DNA from 4 places in the Stenotrophomonas sp. NLF4-10 genome. Region 3 is predicted to be linked to each of the others. Evidence: predicted binding sites of a transcription regulator. Region 3 holds the regulator's gene; each other region holds the start of a gene.
What was found. Region 3 encodes FliA, which starts transcription of late flagellar genes. Its sites were predicted from a motif close to TAAAGTTTNNCNNNCNNNGGCCGATAA; they were not measured.

Region 1 (5,130 bases), 340 kb from region 3:
ACCTGGTCGGCGAACTGGTCATCACCCAGGCCATGCTCAAGCAGGTTTCCGGCGGCCTCGACCCCAGCCACGCCGAGCGCCTGCTGGCCGGCCTGGACCTGCTCGAACGCAATACCCGCGACCTGCAGGAAGCGGTCATCGGTGTGCGCATGCTGCCGGTGGACGCCGTGTTCCGCCGCTTCCCGCGGCTGGTCCGCGACCTCTCCTCGCGCCTCGGCAAGCAGGTGCGGCTGCGCACGATTGGCGAGGGCACCGAGCTGGACAAGGGCCTGATCGAGAAGATCGCCGACCCGCTGGTGCACCTGGTGCGCAACTCCATCGACCACGGCCTGGAAATGCCCGACGTGCGCAAGCAGGCCGGCAAGGACGAGACCGGCACCATCACCCTGGCCGCCTCGCACCAGGGCGGGCACATCGTCATCGAGGTCAGCGACGACGGCCGCGGCCTGAACCGCGACAAGATCCTGGCCAAGGCGCACGAGCGCGGCCTGGCGATCCCGGACAACCCGAGCGACGCGCAGGTCTGGGACCTGATCTTCCAGCCCGGCTTCTCCACCGCCGACGCGGTCACCGACCTGTCCGGCCGCGGCGTCGGCATGGACGTGGTCCGCCGCAACATCCAGGCCCTCGGCGGCGAAGTGCAGCTGGAAAGCCACACCGGCGCCGGCACCCGCGTGCTGATCCGGCTGCCGCTGACCCTGGCCATCCTCGACGGCATGACCGTGTCGGTGGCCGGCGAAACCCTGATCCTGCCGCTGGCCTACGTGCTCGAAGCGCTGCAGCCCAAGGCCGAGGACATCCGCACGATGGCCGGCGAAGGCCGCGTGCTGCGCGTGCGCGGCGAGTACCTGCCGATCCTGTCGCTGGGCAATTACTACGGCTACCGCACCGACAGCCACGCCGACCCGCTCGTCGTGGTGGTCGAGGGCGACGGCCAGAAGATCGCGCTGGAAGTGGACGAACTGCTCGGCCAGCAGCAGGTGGTGGTCAAGAACATCGAGAACAACTACCGCCGCATCGGCGGCGTGTCCGGCGCGACCATCCTCGGCGACGGCCGCGTCGCGCTGATCGTCGACGTCGGCGGGCTGGTGCGCTCGCTGCGCGTGCCGCAGGCGGCTTGAGGGGTTTTTCCTTCTCCCTCCGGGAGAAGGTGCCCCGTAGGGGCGGATGAGGGTTCGGGCGAAGCCGCGCCGCAAAGAATTACCGGCGATCGTGATGACGAACGCGTCGCCACGCGCCCGGGGGGGAAGACAACCGGGATACCGCTGTTTGAATCAAGCCGCACGAGGGCTTCGCCCCAACCCCTCTCCCCAGGGGAGAGGGGCATTCACCTCGCGCCCTGTTGGGTAATGAGTCTTTGAATCCAAGGACACTCGCATGAAACGCATCGCCCCACTCGCCCTGCTCGCCCTCGCCGCCCCGGTGTTCGCCGAGACGCAGGCCAGCGCATGGCCACCGAAGCTGACCTTCGCCAACGGCACCGAGGTCGCGCTCGCCGGCAACTTCGCCTGGGACGTCAACCACTTCGACGCCGACGGCAGCGCGCTGGAAAACGACCACGACTGGCGCCGCAAGGAATTCGGCGTCGCGCTCAAGCGCAAGGGCCTGTACGACTTCACCGCCGCCTACGATTTCCAGTCCGACACTTGGATGGACGTGGCGCTGCGGCTGGACGGCAAGGGCCTGACCGGCCGCGACATCGGCAAGTGGCGCATCGGCCAGATGAAGCTGCCGCTGGGCTTCGAGGGCAACACCGCCACCCGCAACGGCGCCTTCATGGAAAACAGCCTGCCCACGCAGGCGTTCTACGAGGGCCGCCGCATCGGCATCAGCTGGGCGCTGGAACGGCCGCGCTGGCTGCTCAACGCCGGCGCCTACGGCCACGACCTGCAAGGCAACAACCGCGGCGACAGCCAGGCCGTGCGGCTGGCGTGGACCCCGTGGAAGGAAAGCACCCGCGTGCTGCACCTGGGCGCCTCCGCCACCCGCGAGCACCCCCATGCCGAAACCAATGGACTGGGCGTGGAAATCGCCCCCAACGTGCGCTGGCGGGCCAAGCCCGAGGCCTCGCTGACCGGCACCCGGCTGGTCGATTCGGGCCCCCTGCGCGACGTCGGTCGCATCGACCGCCACGGCCTGGAAGCGCTGTGGATCGAAGGCCCGTGGTCGCTGCAGGGCGAATACCTGCGCCAGACCACCCACCGCCACGCCCTGCCCGACTACCGCGGCGACGGCTGGTACCTGCTCGGCAGCTGGCTGCTCACCGGCCAGTCGCGCAGCTACGGCGGCGGCAACGTCGCCAATCCCAAGGCCACCGGCAAATACGGCGCGGTGGAACTGCTGGCCCGCTACAGCCACATCGACCTGGACGACGCCGGCATCGACGGCGGCCGCGAGTCGAACTGGACGCTGGGCGCCAACTGGTACCTCGGCAGCCACCTGAAGTTCCAGGCCAACTACATCCGCGCCGACGCCCGCCGCGGCGGCAACCACGTGCAACCGGAAATCCTGCAGTTGCGGGCGCAGCTGTACTTCTGAGGCATTGACGGCCGCCGGCGCTTCCCGGCTCAAGGTTTCCCCGGCATCGCCGCTAGTTGTCAAAAGCCCGGCGCCGGGCTCGTACCGTCCGCGCCGGGCAACCGTCACCGCTGCGTCTTCCCGTCCGCGCAGCGGCCGTCCCAGCCGCGATTCCATTGTTGCCCGGAGTTCCCATGTTCCAGAATCTTTCCATCGGCAAGCGCCTTGCCATCGGCTTCTCCGCGCTGGCCCTGCTGATCCTGATCACCGGCGGATTCGCCGCCCAGCGCATGGGCAACACCCAGAAGATGGCGCGCAAGGTCACCACCGACTCGGTGCCGGCGATCCGCGACCTGGGCCGGCTGTCCACCATGCTGGCCGAATACCGGGTCAGCGAGCGCGGCCTGGTGGCCAGCGTCGACGACGAGGCCAAGCGCGCCGAATACGCCGCCGAGCTGGAACAGGGCAGCCAGGAATTCTTCACCCTGGCCAAGGCCTACGAACGCAAGATCAGCGATCCCCGCGACCGCGCCCTGTACGGCGAGGTCATGGCGCGCGCAGACCGCTACTTCGACAACAGCAAGGCCCTGGTCGCCGCCCTCGAAGTCGGCGACATGGAACCGGCCAAGGCCGCCGCCGACCTGCGCCAGGCCACCGCCGACAAGCTGACCGAACTGGTGGAGCACAACATCCGGCTGCTCGACCAGTCGGTGGACGCGCAGGAGCAGAGCTACCGCTTCAGCCTGCTGGCGATCTCGGTGCTGGCCATCGTCGCCCTGCTGCTGGCGGCGACGGCGGCCGTCGGCACCAGCCGCTCGATCGTGCGCCCGCTGCACGACGTGGTGGACCTGGCCAACGCGGTCGCGCGCGGCGACCTCGAACGCAAAATCAGCCACGACGACGCCAGCGAGATCGGCACCTTGGCCCGCGCCATGCGCGGCATGGTCGCCACCCTCGGCGAATTCGCCGCCGCGCAGACGCGCATGGCCAGCGAACACGCCGCCGGCAACATCGACCATCGCATCGACGCCGAGCGCTTCCCCGGCGCCTACGGCAACATGGCCGAGGGCATCAACACGCTGGTCGGCGCCCACCTGGAAGACACCGCGCAGATCCTGGACGTGGTGGCCGCCTACGGTCGCGGCGACCTGTCGCGCGACGTGGCCCGCTTTCCCGGGCAGAAGGCGCAGGCCACCGCCGCGGTGGACGCGGTCAAGGCCAGCCTGCTCAGCGTCAACCACGAGCTCAAGAAGCTGGTGGACGCCGCCGTGGCCGGCGATTTCGGCCAGCGCGGCGACGCCGGCCGCTTCCAGTTCGTCTATGCCGAACTGATCGACGCCCTCAACAACCTGATGGTCACCGCCGACCACGGCATCTCCGAAATCGGCAGGACCATGTCCGCCGTGGCCGAGGGCGACCTGTCGCGGCGCAGCGACGACAAGCTGCCGGGCCGTTTCGGCGAACTCGCCGCCGACACCAATGCCACCATCGAACACCTCACCGGCATCGTCGGCCGCATCCAGAGCGCCGCATCCAGCATCAACCTGGCCGCCTCCGAAATCGCGCAGGGCAACAACGACCTGTCGCGCCGTACCGAGCAGCAGGCCGCCAACCTCGAAGAAACCGCCGCCTCGATGGAGGAACTGACCTCCACCGTGCGCCAGAACGCCGAACATGCGCGACAGGCCAACCAACTGGCGCAGGGCGCACATGGCGTGGCCTCGCAGGGTGGCGAGATCGTCGGCCAGGTCGTCACCACCATGTCGGCCATCGAAGCCTCGTCGAAGAAGATCGCCGACATCATCAGCGTCATCGACGGCATCGCCTTCCAGACCAATATCCTTGCGCTCAACGCCGCGGTGGAAGCCGCGCGTGCCGGCGAGCAGGGTCGTGGCTTCGCCGTGGTCGCCTCCGAAGTGCGCACGCTGGCCCAGCGTTCGGCCGGCGCCGCCAAGGAGATCAAGGGCCTGATCGAGGATTCGGTCGGCAAGGTCGCCGACGGCTCGCAGCTGGTGCACCAGGCCGGCAGCACGATGGGCGAGATCGTCACCTCGGTGCAGCGCGTGACCGACATCATGGCCGAGATCTCCGCCGCCTCGCAGGAGCAGAGCGCCGGCATCGAACAGGTCAACCAGACCGTCGTGCAGATGGACGAGACCACCCAGCAGAACGCCGCGCTGGTCGAGGAAGCCACCGCCGCCGCGCGTTCGATGGAGGAACAGGCCAACCAGCTGACCGAAGCGGTGGCCGTGTTCCGCATCGGCAACGCGCCGCCACCGGCCAGCCCGAAACCCGTGCCGAAGCCGGTAGCCGCCACTCCATCCAAACCCAAGCCCGCGGCAGCCATAGAACCGGCCGCGCGCGACGAAGGCGACTGGCAGGAATTCTGATCCCCCGGGAAGTTTTCATGCAGGAGCGACGCCAGTCGCGACCGGGGTATTGCCGACAAAGCCCGGTCGCGACTGGCGTCGCTCCTGCGATTTTCGTCACCGGTGACAGTTGAAACCACCCTCAAGAATCAGCCTCCAAAGCCGATGATGCGGGGGATACCACCGCCATCGGCTCCGCCATGTCCACACCGCCCCGCCGCCCCGCCTCCAGCGAGCAGAAGAG
Region 2 (5,130 bases), 1.1 Mb from region 3:
GGCGTTGGTGTCGTCGCGCATCTGCCCGAACACGCCGCGGTAGTCGGCGGTGATGCGCTGGGTGAGGTCGCCCTGCGCCAGCGCGCCGAGCACGCGCTGCACGTCGCCGATGGTGCCGGCGTTGGCGTCGAGCATGCCGTTGACGCCGTCGGCCAGGCGGCGGAAGAAACCGGTCTTGCCGTCGCGGCCGATGCGCCGGGACAGGTCGCCGTCGGCGGCGGCGTCGATGACGCTGCCCACTTCGGCCTCCACCGCCACTTCCTGGCTGCGGTCGCGCCATTCCACCACCACGCCCAGCCGTTGGCCGTCGCCGGCAACCACCGGTGCGGCGGTCTGCGCGAACACGGCGCTGCCGAAGGCCAGTTCGCGCTGCACGATGCCTTCGATGTGGGCCAGCGCGTCGCCACCGTCGGGCTGCAGCTGTGCCAGCGGTTGTTCCTCAAGATGCTCGAGATCGGCATCGGGCAGGTGCCGGGCCAGTTCGGCGCGGTGCTGCGCCAGCAGTTGCCGCATCGCCGGGTTGGCATAGGCGACGCGGCCGCCGGCATCGGCGATCAGCATCGCGGTGCCGGCATTGTCCAAGGCGATGCGCACGCGCAGGTTCTCCGCGGCGATGCGGCGCTCGGCGTCCAGCCGCGCCTTCAGGTCGGCCTGCATCTTGCGCAGGGCGCGCGAGACTTGTCCCACTTCGTCGTCGCCACCGGCGGCGATGGGGTAGTCCAGTTGCCCGGCGGCCACCGCGTCCACGCCCTGCACGATGCCGCGCAGCGGGGTGCCGACCAGCTGCCGCAGCAGCAGCACGACCACCGTCACCAGCGCCAGCACGCTGGCCACGCCGACCCAGATTACCCGGTTGCGGATCTGCACCACACCGGCCATCACCACATCGACCGGGGCCGAGACCATCAGCGCGAAGGCGTCCGGGGCATGGCCGACGGTGATCGGCACGTAGACGCGGAAGACCTCGCCGCCGACGCTGGCGTCGACGGTGCGCTGGTGGACGATTTCGCCCTTGGCCAGCCGCGCCAGCAGCGGCGCCAGGTCCGGGGCGAACGGTTTGCCCAGGCTCTGCTGCTCCGGCGCGGCGAGCACGGCGCCGGTGGGCGAGAGCAGGCGCACCACGCCGCGCTGGTAGGGGCGCACCTTGGCGAGGTTGGCCTGGATGGCGGACAGGGCGATGTCGGCGCCGGCCACGCCGTGGAACTGGCCGTCCAGCTTGATCGGCACCATCAGGCTGGTCATCAGCACCTTGGTGGTACCCACGTCGTCCAGGTACGGCTCGAACATCAGCTCGTCGCCGCGCTCCTTCACCGCCACGTAGTACTTCTCGGCGTCGGGGCCGTCGATCTTGATCTCGTTGCTGCTGCCGACGGTGTCCTGCAACGCCGGTTCGGCGTCGCCCTGGCGGGTCCAGTAGATGGAGATGCGGCCGGCGTCGCTGCTGACCTGCTGGTCGGGGTCCAGTCCGGCGATGAAGGCCTGCAGTTCGTCGCCCTCGGGTTCGCCCTCGGGCCAACTGCGGGCGAACTCGGCGTCGCGGCCGTCGTAGCCATTGGGCTCGAATTCCAGCCAGTAGCCCAGCACCGCCGCGTCCGCGGCGGTGAAGCGCCGGGTGAGTGCGGACACCTCGCCGCGGCTGGCGTCGCCGCGGGCCATCAGCGCCTCGGTGGCGTCGGCCAGGCCGCGCACGCGCGACAGGGTCTCGGTGGCGTCGCCGCGGACCTTGGCGGCCTCGGCCTGGGCCAGGTGCTCCAGCTCGTTCAGGGCGGCCGCCTCCTGCACCGCCGCCGCCTTCTGCTGGATCAGCCACGCCGCGCCGGCGAAGCAGGCCGCGGCCACCAGTCCCAGCACCAGCGCGGTACGCGCCACCACCGATTTCAAACCCGTTCGGCGAACTTGCATTGGTCCAACCTCTGGAATGTTGCCGGAGCGCAGTCAGCACAAGGCTGGGCGGCAATGCCGGCCCCGTTGCTGGAGATATCGCCCCCGGCGGCCGGATCTTTAACCGGGCCGGCGGCGCGGGTGTGGCACCGGCCGGCCGGCACCGGCACAATGACGGTCCAGATGAAGACGGTTGCCTGATGTCCTACCTCGTCCTCGCCCGCAAGTGGCGCCCCAAGCGTTTCGCCGAGCTGGTGGGGCAGGAACACGTGGTCCGCGCGCTGAGCAACGCGCTGGACAGCGGCCGCGTCCACCATGCCTTCCTGTTCACCGGCACCCGCGGCGTCGGCAAGACCACCATCGCCCGCATCTTCGCCAAGTCGCTGAACTGCGAGCACGGCACCAGTGCCGACCCCTGCGGCCAGTGCGCGGCCTGCCTGGACATCGACGCCGGCCGCTACATCGACCTGCTGGAGATCGACGCGGCCTCCAACACCGGCGTGGACGACGTGCGCGAGGTGATCGAGAACGCCCAGTACATGCCCTCGCGCGGCAAGTACAAGGTGTACCTGATCGACGAGGTGCACATGCTGTCCAAGGCGGCGTTCAACGCGCTGCTGAAGACGCTGGAGGAGCCGCCGGAGCACGTGAAGTTCCTGCTGGCCACCACCGACCCGCAGAAGCTGCCGGTGACCGTGCTGTCGCGCTGCCTGCAGTTCAACCTGAAGCGGCTGGACGAGGAACAGATCCGCGGGCAGATGACCCGGATCCTCACTGCCGAGCAGATCGAGTTCGAGGACGGTGCCATCGCGCAGCTGGCGCGCGGCGCCGATGGCTCGCTGCGCGACGGCCTGTCGCTGCTGGACCAGGCCATCGCCTATGCCGGCGGCGTGCTGGGCGACGAGGTGGTGCGGGCGATGCTCGGCACCGTGGACCGTACCCAGGTGGCGGCGATGCTCGATGCGCTGGCCGCGGGTGATGGCGCGCGGCTGTTGCAGGTGGTGGCCGCGCTGGCCGATTTCTCGCCGGACTGGAGCGGTGTGCTCGATGCGCTGGCCGAGGCGCTGCACCGCATCCAGGTGCAGCAACTGGTGCCGGGCGCTTTGGTGCCGGGCGACGGCATCGACGCGGTGGCGTTCGCGCCGCGCCTGCGCCCGGAAGTGGTGCAGCTGTGGTACCAGATGGCCCTGGGCGGCCGCCGCGACCTGCATCTGGCGCCGAGCCCGCGCGCCGGTTTCGAAATGACCGTGCTGCGCATGCTGGCCTTCCGCCCGGCCGGCAGCGTGCCGGCGGTGCCGGAAGGCGCCGGCCCGGAGGCGGGCGCTGGAGCGTCGTCGGCAAGCGGTTCCGCGCCTGTGGCGTCGGCCGCGGCCATGGCCGCGCCGGTGCGGCGGGCGAATGCCACGCCCGCAGATCCTTCCCCGGGGGCTTATGCGGCAGCGAACCCGGTGGCCGCCGCGCCCGAGCCTTTGCGTGTGCGCGAACCCCGGTCCGAGCCGGTGGCTTCCCCGTTGCCGGCCCCGACAGCAGCCCACCGCGACGACGACCTGCCGCCGTGGATGGAAGAAACCGCCGCCGCGCAGGCGCGCGACGACGCGGCCGACGCCCTGCCGGCCCCGGTTCGCCAGGCGCCGCCTTCGCCGTTCCGCGCCGACGGCATCGCGATTGCGCCGCCGCCCGCCGTCGAACGCAGCGCCGCCGCCACGCGTGCGCTGGAAAGCGCCGGGCAATGGCTGGACCTGGTTGCCGCCAGCGGCCTGTCCGGGCCGTCGCGCGAACTGGCGGCCAACGCCGCCTTCGTCAGCTACCGCAATGGCGTGCTGCGCCTGGCGCTGCCGCCGGGCTTCGAATACCTGCAGTCCGAGCGCTCGCTGGCGGCGCTGGCGCAGACCCTGGCGCAGGCGCTGGGCAGCGCGCCGAAGATCGTGGTCGAGGCCGGGCAGGAGGCGCAGGCCGAGACCCTGCACGCCCGCACCGACCGCCAGCGTGGCGAACGACAGACCGCGGCCGAGGCCGCCTTCATGGCCGACCCGCAGGTACAGCACCTGCTCGCGCAGGGCGCACGGGTCGTGGCCGATTCCATCCGTCCCTTTGAAGAGTAAGCAAGCATGCGCGGCAATATCGCCCAGATGATGCAACAGGCCCAGAAAATGCAGGAAAACCTGCAGAAGGCCCAGGAAGAAATCGCCAAGCTGGAAGTCACCGGCAGCGCCGGCGGCGGCATGGTCAACATCACCCTCACCGGCACCAAGGAGTGCCGCAAGGTGCGCATCGATCCTAGCATCCTGTCCGACCAGGAAATGGTCGAGGACCTGATCGCGGCGGCGTTCAATGACGCCTCCAACAAGATCGACGCCGAATCGCAGGCGCGCATGGGCTCGGCCACCGCCGGCATGAAGCTGCCGCCGGGCATGAAGCTGCCGTTCTGACGGCAGCGGACGCCAGCCATCAAGCCCCTCTCCCGCCGGGAGAGGGGTTGGGGTGAGGGTTCGGGGGCGAAGCCTTGCGCACCCTGTGTATGCAAACAGCGGTATCTCGATTGTTTTCTCCACGGGCGCGTGGCGACGCGTTCATCGTCAGGACCACCGTCAGTTCCCTGCGGCGCGGCTTCGCCCGTACCCTCATCCGCCCCTGCGGGGCACCTTCTCCCGGAGGGAGAAGGAAACAGCCGGCATTCGACGCCGATCACGTCCAGCCAAGCCTTCCCGACTCCCCGTGTCCTCACTTCTCGAACAACTGATCGACGCCTTCCGGGTACTGCCCGGCGTCGGCCAGAAGACCGCGCAACGCATGGCCTACCACGTGCTCGAACGCGCGCGCGAGGGCGGCCAGCGCCTGTCGGTGGCGCTGGCCGATGCGATCGAGAAGATCGGGCATTGCACGCAGTGCCGCGATTTCAGCGAGACCGAGGTGTGCCCGGTGTGCGCCAGCACCAGCCGCGAGCGGCAGACCCTGTGCGTGGTGGAGTCGCCGGCCGACCGTCTGGCGATCGAGCATGCCACCAGCTACCGTGGCCTCTACTACGTGCTGCAGGGGCGGTTGTCGCCACTGGATGGCATCGGCCCGCGCGAGCTCGGCCTCGACCAACTGGAAGCAAGGTTGGCGCAGGGCGAGGTCAACGAGTTGATCATCGCCACCAATTCCACCGTCGAAGGCGAGGCCACCGCGCACTACCTGGCGCAGCTGGCGCGCCGCCACGGCGTGCGCCCGAGCCGGCTGGCGCAGGGCCTGCCGCTGGGCGGCGAGCTG
Region 3 (5,130 bases):
ATGCACGACACCGCCACTGCCCCCGCTCCTTCCCTGCCCCCCCATTCCGATTCCCGAGCCGCCAGCATGAAGATCAAACGTTTCGTCGCCGCCGACATGCGCACCGCCATGAACCTGGTGCGCAAGGAACATGGCCCCGATGCCGTGATCCTCTCCAACCGGCGCATCGAGGAAGGCGTCGAGATCGTGGCGGCCGCCCATTACGACGAGTCCGTGGTGCAGCGCGCCCTGGAAGCCGCGCGCCCGGCCCCGGCCGCCGCGCCCAAGCCGCGCAGCGCCGCCGAAGCCATCATCGCCGCGGTCACCCGCCGCAGGGCCCCGGAAACCGAAGCCGAGCCGGTGGCCGCCACCACCTCGGCGGTGGCCGAACTGGCGCGCTCGGCGGTGGGTGCCACCGGCCGCTCCATCGACAGCAGCCTGGAGCTGGCCCCGGGCAGCCGCTTCCCGGCCCAGCCGCGGCCGCAGCCGAAGGCCCCGGCCGCGACGGTGCCGGAGCAGGTGTTCGCCAACTTCCTCGGCAACGCCGAGGCCGCCACGGCCCTGCCGCCGCGGGAAACCGTCGCGGCGGCACCGGCGCCTGCGCCGGTCAACCGCGCCCGCTTCGTCATCGACCCGCCGCTGGAAGAGCCCGCACCCGCCCCGTTGGCTATCGCGCCGGTCCAGCCGGTCCAACCAGAATTGGCGCCGGTGCAGATGCCGGGGCCTGCCGCCCCGGCGCTGAGCGTGGTCGCCAGCGCCCCGCGCGACGACGAGCAGCTGACCCAGCTGCGCCAGGAAATGACCGGCATGCGCCAGCTGATCGAGCGCGAGATGCACCGCCTCAACGACGAGCGCCTGCGCGGCAACCCGGTGCGCGCCAGCGCCCTGGACCTGATGGACGAATACGGCTTCGACGCCGGCCTGGCCCGCGACGTGGCGATGCAGATCCCGGCCGACACCGACCCGGCGCGCGCCCGTGGCCTGATGCTGGGGCTGATCTCGAAGAAGCTGCCGATCACCCCGGCCGACCCGATCGAGACCGGCGGCGTCATCGCCCTGGTCGGCCCCACCGGCGCCGGCAAGACCACCACCATCGCCAAGCTGGCCTCGCGCTTCGCCGAAACCCACGCCCCGCGCGACGTAGCCCTGGTCACCACCGACACCCAGCGCATCGGCGCCCGCGAGCAGCTGTACGGCTTCGGCCGCCAGCTCGGCATTGCCGTGCACGAGGCCCACAGCGGCACCAACCTGAACCAGTTGCTGGAGCGGCTGGCCGACTACAAACTGGTGCTGATCGACACCGCCGGCCTCGGCCAGCGCGACCGCGCCCTCACCGCCCAGCTGCAGTGGCTGCGCGCGGCCGGGCAGATCCGTACCCTGCTGGTGTTGCCGGCCAACACCGGCTTCCAGGACATGGACGAGGTGGTGCGCCGCTTCGGCGCAGCCAACCCGCAGGGGCTGGTGCTGACCAAGCTGGACGAGACCGGGCGGCTGGGTTCGGCGCTTTCGGTGGCAGTGGATCACCATTTGCCGATCACGTGGGTGACGGATGGGCAGGATGTGCCGGAAGATCTGCACCGGGCCTCGGCGGCCAATCTGGTACTTCGCCTTGAAGATTTGCGCCGAGCGGCCGATATGCCATGCAGTACTCCGGAGTTGACCGATGCCGTCGCGTGAATACGCCAAACTGACCAACGCCTTCCCGCTGTCGGCCACCCGCCTGCAGCCGGCCGGGCCGGTGCGCACCATCGCGGTGACCGGCGGCAAGGGCGGCGTGGGCAAGACCAACGTCTCGGCCAACCTGGCCGTGGCGCTGGCCGGCATGGGCAAGCGCACCCTGCTGCTGGACGCCGACCTGGGCCTGGCCAACATCGACGTCATCCTCGGCCTGCAGCCGAAGAACACCCTGGCCGACCTGGTCGCCGGCCGCTGCACGCTGGAAGAAGTGATCATCGAAGGCCCCGGCGGCGTGCTGGTGGTGCCGGCCGCATCCGGCCGCCGGCACATGGCCGAGCTGCAGCCGGCCGAGCACGTCGGCCTGGTCAACGTGTTCTCCGAGCTGGAACGCGACTTGGACGTGATGATCATCGACACCGCCGCCGGCATCACCGACAGCGTGCTGACCTTCTGCCAGGCCGCGCAGGACACCGTGGTGGTGGTCTGCGACGAACCAGCGTCCATCACCGACGCCTACGCGCTGATCAAGGTGCTTTCGCGCGAGCGCGGCGTGGACCGCATGCAGGTGGTGGCCAACATGGTGCGCGACCCCAACGAGGGCCGCGTGCTGTACGAGAAGCTGGTGCGGGTCTGCGACAAGTTCCTCGCCGACGTCTCGCTGAACTACCTGGGCTGCGTGCCGCAGGACGACTGGCTGCGGCTGTCGGTGCAGCGCCAGCAGCCGGTGGTCAAGCTGTACCCGGCCTCGCCGGCGGCGCAGGCCATCCAGGAGATCGCCCGCCGCACCGCGCGCTGGCAGGCGCCCACCGAGCCGCGCGGCGGCGTCGAGTTCTTCCTCGAGCGCATCCTGCAGCAGCGCGGGGTGGCCACATGAAACCCGCGGCCGCCGCCCACTACCGCGAAGTGCAGCGCGCCAGCGCCAACGACGTCATCGTCCGCCACTCGGACCTGGTGCGGCGCATCGCCCACCACCTGGCCGCGCGGCTGCCGGCCAGCGTCGAGATCGACGACCTGATCCAGGCCGGCATGATGGGCCTGATCGAGGCCTCGCGCAGCTACGACGCCGAACAGGGCGCCTCCTTCGAAACCTATGCCTCGATCCGCATCCGCGGCTCGATGATCGACGAGATCCGCCGTGGCGACTGGGTGCCGCGCTCGGTGCACCGCCGCGCCCGCGACGCCGCCGCCACCATCCGCCGGCTGGAGCAGGAAACCGGCCGCGCCGCCAGCGCCAGCGAAGTGGCCGAGGCGATGGAGATGCCGCTGCCGGACTACCTGCGGCTGATCGAGGACGCCGCGCGCGGCCAGGTGCTGAGCCTGGAATCGCGCATCGAGGACCAGGGCGAACTGGACACCCCGACCAGCGGCGGCCCGACCCCGCAGCAGATGCTCGAACGCAGCCAGTTCGGCGAGGAGCTGGGCAAGGCCATCGCCGTGCTGCCCGAACGCGAGCAGCTGGTGCTGTCGCTGTACTACGAGCAGGAACTGAACCTGAAGGAGATCGGCGCGGTGCTCGGCGTGAGCGAGTCGCGCGTCTGCCAGATCCACGGCCAGGCCATGCTGCGCCTGCGCGGCCGGCTGAAGATTTTCGAGGCGGCCGACGCCGGCCTCGACGAACCATGAAGAGGAACACCTTTTGAACAAGAACATGCGGATCCTGATCGTCGACGACTTCTCGACCATGCGGCGCATCGTCAAGAACCTGCTGGGCGACCTGGGCTTCACCAACACCGCCGAAGCCGAGGACGGTCACGCCGCGCTGGCGCTGCTCAACAGCCAGCCGTTCGATTTCGTGGTCACCGACTGGAACATGCCGGTGATGACCGGCATCGAGCTGCTCAAGGCGATCCGCGCCGATGTCCGGCTCAAGACCCTGCCGGTGCTGATGGTCACCGCCGAGGCCAAGCGCGAGCAGATCATCGAGGCCGCGCAGAACGGCGTGAACGGCTACATCATCAAGCCGTTCACCGCGCAGACCCTGCAGGAGAAGCTGGGCAAGATCTTCGAGCGGCTGGGGGCCAGCGCCTGATGAACGCCTCCGCGGGCACCGCAAACGAAAGGGCCCTGCTGGCGCAACGCCTGCAGGACGCGCTGACGGCACTGGAAAGCGGCGACGAAACCGGCTGGCGCCGGGAAATTGACGCCCTTGCCGCGGCGCGCGAGAAACCGATGGTGGCCGGGCTCGGCCGGCTGGCGCGCGAGCTGGGCAAGGCGCTGGGCGAACTGCCGACGCTGCCGTCCGAGGCCGGCGAGCTGACCGATGCCTGCGCGCGCCTGGACCACGTGGTGGAGATGACCGAAAAGGCCACCCACCGCACCCTCGACCTGGCCGAGGAATGCCGCACCCTGACCGCGCACCTGCACGAAGGCGCGCTGCCGGCCGAGGAACAGCAGCAGGTGCTGGACCGCATCCGCCACAACCTGACCGAGATCGCCCTGACCCAGAGCTACCAGGACCTGACCGGGCAGATCATCCGCCGCGTGGTCGGCATCGTCCGCCGCGTGCACGAGGGCTTCGGCGCGCTCGGCCTGCCGCCGCCGGAAAACGAGAGCCGCGACGGCCTGGCCGGCCCCGCCGTCACCGGGCTGGACCGCCACGCCGTTTCCCAGAACGACGCCGACGACCTGCTCTCCGACCTGGGGCTGTGACGCCATGAGCGCCTTCGACGAGGACATCGCCGCCGACTTCATCCTCGAGGCCCAGGAAATTCTGGACCGCCTCGGCGAGCAGCTGGTGACGCTGGAGCAGGCGCCGCAGGACGGCGACCAGCTCAACGCGGTGTTCCGTGGCTTCCACACGCTCAAGGGCGGCGCCGGCTTCCTCGGCATCAACGCGATGGTCGAACTGTGCCACGCCGCCGAGGAAACCCTGGGCATGGCGCGCTCGGGCAAGGCGGTATTGCAGGCGCACCACTTCGACGCCGCGCAGCAGTCGCTGGACTGGCTGCAGGCCATGCTCGACGCCGTTTCCGCCGGCACCGAACCGGAGCACGCGCCGCCGGCGCTGATCGCCCTGTTCGACGTCGACGCGGTCCCGGCCGCCGCCCCGGTGGCCGCCGCCGCGGCCGACGGCGACCTGATCGACGAAGACGAATTCGAGGCCCTGCTCGACCAGTTGCACGGCAGCGCCGCACCCGGCGCCAAACCGGCCGCCGCGGCAAAGCCCGCCAAGGGCGGCGACGACCTGATCAGCGAGGACGAATTCGAGGCCCTGCTCGACGAACTGCACGGCGGTGCCGCTCCCGGCGCCAAGCCGGTCGCGGCCGCCGCGCCGGCCGCCAAGGCCAAGGCCGGCGACGACCTGATCACCGAAGACGAATTCGAAGCCCTGCTCGACGAACTGCATGGCGGTGCCGCCCCCGGCGCCAAGCCGGTCGCGGCCACCGTCGCTGCGCCGGCCCCGGCGCCGCGCACGACGGCCACGCCCAAGCCCGCCGCCGCCCCGGGCAAGCCGGCCGTCGAGCCCGAGCACAC
Region 4 (5,130 bases), 1.5 Mb from region 3:
CTCGCCGGGGAAGCCTGCCGGGTCAAGACCCGGCGCTACGGCGGCATCCGGCGGGGCAAGCTGAACGGGCGGTTTTGGTGCCCGTCTCAAACTTCCCCTAGACTATCGCGGTCTGCCAGCGGCCGTCCGTTTCCCTCCGGGAAGGCCGGCGGTGCCGTTCCACCGGCCCCGCCCCTCCCACCCGACGCCATTCGCCATGCATTCCGGCCCGCGCACCGCGCAGGTCGCACCCAGATCCTCGCAGCGCGGTTCACGGGAACGCTCCGAGCCAGCCGGTCGCCTCGACCGGCACCGCCAGCCGCTTCCGGCCGGCGCCTCTATCCTTTGGAGCATCCATGTCGTTCGAAGACCTGGGCCTTGCGCCCTTCCTGCTGCGCGCGCTCGCCGAGCAGGGCTATGAAACCCCCACCCCGGTCCAGCAGCAGGCGATCCCGCTGGTGCTGGAAGGCCACGACCTGCTGGCCGGCGCGCAGACCGGCACCGGCAAGACCGCCGCGTTCGGCCTGCCGCTGCTGCAGCACCTGGCGACCAACCCGCAGGAAGTGCGCAACGGCCCGCGCCGGCCGCGCGCGCTGATCCTCACCCCCACCCGCGAACTGGCCACGCAGGTGCATGACAGCCTGCGCGACTACGGCAAGTACCTGCGCATCCCCAGCACCTGCATCTACGGCGGCGTCGGCATGGGCAACCAGCTGAACGTGCTGCGCCGGGGCGTGGACCTGCTGGTGGCCTGCCCCGGCCGCCTGATCGACCACCTGGAGCGGCGCAGCATCGACCTGTCCGGCATCGAGGTGCTGGTGCTGGACGAGGCCGACCGCATGCTCGACATGGGCTTCTTGCCGTCGATCAAGCGCATCCTCGCCAAGCTGCCCAAGCAGAACCGGCAGACCCTGCTGTTCTCGGCCACCTTCGCCGACCCGATCAAGCAGCTGGCGCTGGAATTCATGCGCAACCCGCGCGAGGTGATGGTCACCCCGCGCAACACCGTGGCCGAGACCATCACCCACCGTGTGCACCCGGTCGACGCCGGGCGCAAGCGCGAACTGCTGCTGCACCTGCTGAGCGCCGATTCGCGCGAGCAGACCCTGGTGTTCGCCAAGACCAAGCACGGCAGCGACAAGCTGGCCACGTTCCTGGACAAGTCCGGCATCAAGACCGCGGCGATCCACGGCAACAAGAGCCAGAACCAGCGCATGCGCGCGCTGGGCGACTTCAAGGCCGGCCGCGTCACCGTGCTGGTGGCCACCGACATCGCCGCGCGCGGCATCGACATCAACGAGCTGCCCAAGGTCATCAACTACGACCTGCCGATGGTGGCCGAGGACTACGTGCACCGCATCGGCCGCACCGGCCGCAACGGCGCCAACGGCCAGGCGGTTTCGCTGGTGGCGCAGGAAGACGCCAAGTACCTGCGCCAGATCGTGCGCCTGCTGGACCGCGACATGGACATCCGCGACGTCGCCGGCTTCGAGCCGCAGACGCCGATCCGCTGGGGCAACAGCGCCCCGGGCAAGGCCGAGCAGCCCGGCGGCGAGCGCCCGCCGCGGCGCGGCAACGGCGCCGGGCGCCCCAATGGCAACCCGCAGGGCCAGCGCCGCGGCGCCCATGCCGGCCAGCCCGGCAAGTCGCGCAGCGAGAACGGTGGCCAGCACCGCGAGCAGCCGGCCGGCGCACCGCGCCGCCGCCGCGGTGGCCGCCGCTCCGGCAGCGCGCCGCGGCCGACCAGCGCGGTCTGAATACCGCGGGGGCCCGGCCCCCGCAGCGCCGCAGGCAGGAAAGGCGGGGGCCGTGCGCTCCCGCCTTTTTGCATGTTCCACCCGCCTATTCACCGACAGGGCCGGCCACCCCGGCCGCTACAATCAACGCATGGACATCTTCAAAGACTTCACCCTGGAAGCGGCGCACCGGCTGCCCAACGTGCCGCCCGGCCACAAGTGCGCGCGCCTGCACGGCCACTCGTTCCGCGTGCGCCTGGAAGTGAGCGGCGAACCGGGCGCCGAAACCGGCTGGGTGATGGACTTCGGCGACATCAAGGCCGCCTTCCTGCCGCTGTACGAGCAGCTCGACCACCACTACCTCAACGACATCCCCGGGCTGGAAAACCCCACCAGCGAACGCCTGTCGATGTGGATCTGGGAACGGCTCAAGCCGGCGCTGCCACAGCTGAGCGCGGTGACCGTGCACGAGACCTGCACCTCCGGCTGCCGCTACCGCGGCGACTGAGGCCGCCAGGCGCTTGCATTCCCGGCCAGCCGTGTTATGTTGCGACGCAACAAAGCTGGAGTTCCGCCATGTCCGCCCGCTTCGACGCCTCCTTCAACGACTACACCCGGCACCTTGCCGCCGCGGCCAATCGCGCCAACCGGCTGGCGCTGGAGAACGCCGAGAGCGCGTTCGGCGTGCAGTTGCGCGCCTTCGAGCGCAACGCCAATGCCACCGCCGGCTTCATCGGCGAACTGTCGCAGGCTGGCGCAGAACTGCCCACGCTGCTGCCCAAGGGCCTGCAGGTGGCGGGCGACAACCTGCAGCGGCTGGGCAATGCCGGCCAGGAAATGCTGGACCTGGGCCTGAAGACCGGCATCGCCATCGGCGAACTGGCGCGGCAACCATTCACCCCGGCACCGGCGCAGCCACGCAAGGCGCGCTGAGGCAACAGACAAGCGATTTGCGCGGTTTCCCTCCCCCGCGCATCCCGGACCCGGCAACGCCCCCGTTGCCGGGTCTTTTTTTGGTTCATTTCCCAACCCCGGGGAGCCATTCCGAGTACACCGCTTCCTCGTAGAGCGGGGCTTGCCCCGCTGGGGTCTTCCCGGTAGAGCCTCAGCGGGGCAAGCCCCGCTCTACCAAGCGCCGCCGCCGTGGCACGCGCAGCTTGCCCATCCCCGCAATCGGAGGCCTGGACAATGGCCGGCGGCGGTTCAAGGCAGTGCCGCGACGGCCGATAATCGGGCATCGTTCACTTTCCTGCCGCCCGTATCCGAACGCCCGTGATGGCCGACAGCCCCGACACTCCGCCGCCCGAACCCGCTGGCCTGGGGCGCATCCTCGCGCGCCGCAAAGCGGCCGCGACGGTACCTGCCAATACCAGCGACCCGCAGTCCGCGGCCCATGCGCCGGAAGCATTGCTGCTGGTCTTCGCCGAAGGCATGGCCGCGCTGCCCGGCGAACTCGGCCAACTGGGGGAACTGCTGCACGGCGCCCATGCCAACCGGGACTGGAAGCGCTACGGCCGGCTGCTGCGGCAGTTGATCGACAAGTACCTGCGCCACCTCGACCTGGAGCATGCACACGCCGGCAACGGCGAAGCCGCGCGCCTGCGCGACATGCTCCGCAACACCCTCGACGCCGTGCTCAGCAGCCTGCTGCTGCAAGCGCCGGAGCTGGAAACGCAGGCGCGGCGCATGGGCGAGGAACTACGCGGCTGGCACGGCGGGCAGCCGCTGGAACCGGTGGAGCAGCACCTGCGCGAGCTGTGCCACCAGGTAGGCGTGCGCAACAACGTGCTGCACGAACAGCATGACCTGCTGCTGAGCCTGTTCGACCTGCTGCTGCAGAACGTCGCCGAACTGATCGACGGCGGCAGTTGGCTGCAGGAGCAGATCGGCGCCATCCGCCAGCTGCTGTCCGGCTCTCTCGACCGTGCCTCGCTGGAACGCACCCGCAACGACCTGCGCGAGGTGATCTACCGGCAAAGCCTGCTCAAGCAGGGCATCGACGAATCCAAGGCGGCGATGCAGGAGCTGATGGTCGACTTCGTCGAGCAGGTCGAGGGCATGGCCGCGCAGACCGGCGAGTACCACGACCGCATCGCCGGCTACGCCGTCGCCGTGCGCCAGACGCGCAACCTCGCCGACCTCGGCCAGCTGCTGCAGGACGTGCTGCAGGACACCGCGCGCCTGCAGGCGCAGGCGCTGCGCGCGCGCGACCACCTGTCCCGCGCCCGTGCCGAAGCCAAGGCCGCCGAGCAGCGCGTGCTGCAGCTGGAACAACAGCTGGAACAGGCCGACAGCCAACTGCGCACCGACCCGCTGACCGGCGCGCTGAACCGCCGCGGGCTGGAAGAGCAGCTCGCGCTGGCCACCGGCAACGCCGATTCGACGTTCAGCGTGGCGCTGCTGGACCTGGACCATTTCAGCCAGATCAACAACGTCCACGGCCACGCCGGCGGAGACCACGCGCTGCGCCACATGGTCGGCACGATACAGGCGCGGCTGGGCAGCCACGGCCAGATCGCCCGGCTCGGCGGCGACGAATTCGTGCTGATCCTGCCGGGCATGGCGCAGGCGCAGGCCGAGTCGCAGCTGCGGCGCCTGCAGGAACTGCTGGCGCAGCGGCCGTTCCTGCATGGCGAACAGCGCGTGCAGGTGCGCTTCAGCGCCGGCGTCGCGCAATGGCAGGCGGGCGAAGCGGCCGACACCCTGCTGCAGCGCGCCGACCATGCGCTGTACGCGGCCAAGCAGGCCGGACGCGACCGGGTGGGTAGCGCGCAATAACGGCGTTCCGCCGCCATCCGCTCTCCACTCCAAGCCCCCTCCGCACTGTCGGGAACCGGTTGCCTACCTGCCGCGCAAACGCTGCACGCCGCCGACCACCGCCAGCACCGCCGCGCCCATCACCATGCCCACCACCACGCTGCCCAGCGCATTGGCCAGCCATGCCAGGTTCGCCGGCGCCAGCCCGACGATGAAGTGGTGCAACGCCGGCAGCGAGTGCACCAGGATGCCGCCGCCAACCAGGAACATCGCCGCGGTGCCGGCGACGGACAGGCCGCGCATCAGCCACGGCGTCGCCAGCAGGATCGCGCGGCCGGCCGCCATTGCGGCGCGGCCCCGGCGCAACAGCCACAGGCCGAGGTCGTCGAGCTTGACGATGCCGGCCACCAGCCCGTAGACGAACGCCGTCATCGCCAGCGCGATGGCCGCCAGCACCAGCACCTGCTGCATGAACGGCTGCTTCGCCACCACGCCCAGCGACAGCACGATGATCTCGGCCGAGAGGATGAAGTCGGTGCGGATCGCGCCGCGGACCTTGTTGCGCTCCCACGCCGCCATGTCGGCGGTTTCCTTCGCCAGCGCATCCAGGCGCTCGGCCTGGCGCTGCCCGCCGTCCTCGTGCCGGTGCAGGAACTTG

Region 1: the regulator FliA is predicted to act here: its motif matches at 2,568-2,594, upstream of MIC98_RS10845 (methyl-accepting chemotaxis protein).
Region 2: the regulator FliA is predicted to act here: its motif matches at 1,978-2,004, upstream of MIC98_RS17070 (methyl-accepting chemotaxis protein).
Region 4: the regulator FliA is predicted to act here: its motif matches at 2,919-2,945, upstream of MIC98_RS16515 (GGDEF domain-containing protein).

What each region holds. Positions count from the first base shown of each region.
Region 1 is NZ_JAKSEE010000003.1:2,289,416-2,294,545, forward strand. It holds gene MIC98_RS10835 (chemotaxis protein CheA) at 1-1,121, shown strand, start outside; gene MIC98_RS10840 (porin) at 1,378-2,538, shown strand; gene MIC98_RS10845 (methyl-accepting chemotaxis protein) at 2,712-4,907, shown strand; gene MIC98_RS10850 (methyl-accepting chemotaxis protein) at 5,087-5,130, shown strand, end outside.
Region 2 is NZ_JAKSEE010000003.1:3,049,918-3,055,047, reverse strand. It holds gene MIC98_RS17070 (methyl-accepting chemotaxis protein) at 1-1,902, opposite strand, end outside; gene dnaX (DNA polymerase III subunit gamma/tau) at 2,082-3,983, shown strand; gene MIC98_RS14430 (YbaB/EbfC family nucleoid-associated protein) at 3,990-4,310, shown strand; gene recR (recombination mediator RecR) at 4,597-5,130, shown strand, end outside.
Region 3 is NZ_JAKSEE010000003.1:1,944,512-1,949,641, reverse strand. It holds gene flhF (flagellar biosynthesis protein FlhF) at 67-1,656, shown strand; gene MIC98_RS09135 (MinD/ParA family protein) at 1,643-2,530, shown strand; gene MIC98_RS09130 (RNA polymerase sigma factor FliA) at 2,527-3,279, shown strand; gene cheY (chemotaxis response regulator CheY) at 3,293-3,685, shown strand; gene MIC98_RS09120 (protein phosphatase CheZ) at 3,685-4,305, shown strand; gene MIC98_RS09115 (chemotaxis protein CheA) at 4,310-5,130, shown strand, end outside.
Region 4 is NZ_JAKSEE010000003.1:3,480,420-3,485,549, forward strand. It holds gene MIC98_RS16500 (DEAD/DEAH box helicase) at 336-1,736, shown strand; gene queD (6-carboxytetrahydropterin synthase QueD) at 1,867-2,223, shown strand; gene MIC98_RS16510 (phasin family protein) at 2,292-2,648, shown strand; gene MIC98_RS16515 (GGDEF domain-containing protein) at 2,991-4,493, shown strand; gene MIC98_RS16520 (DUF808 domain-containing protein) at 4,557-5,130, opposite strand, start outside.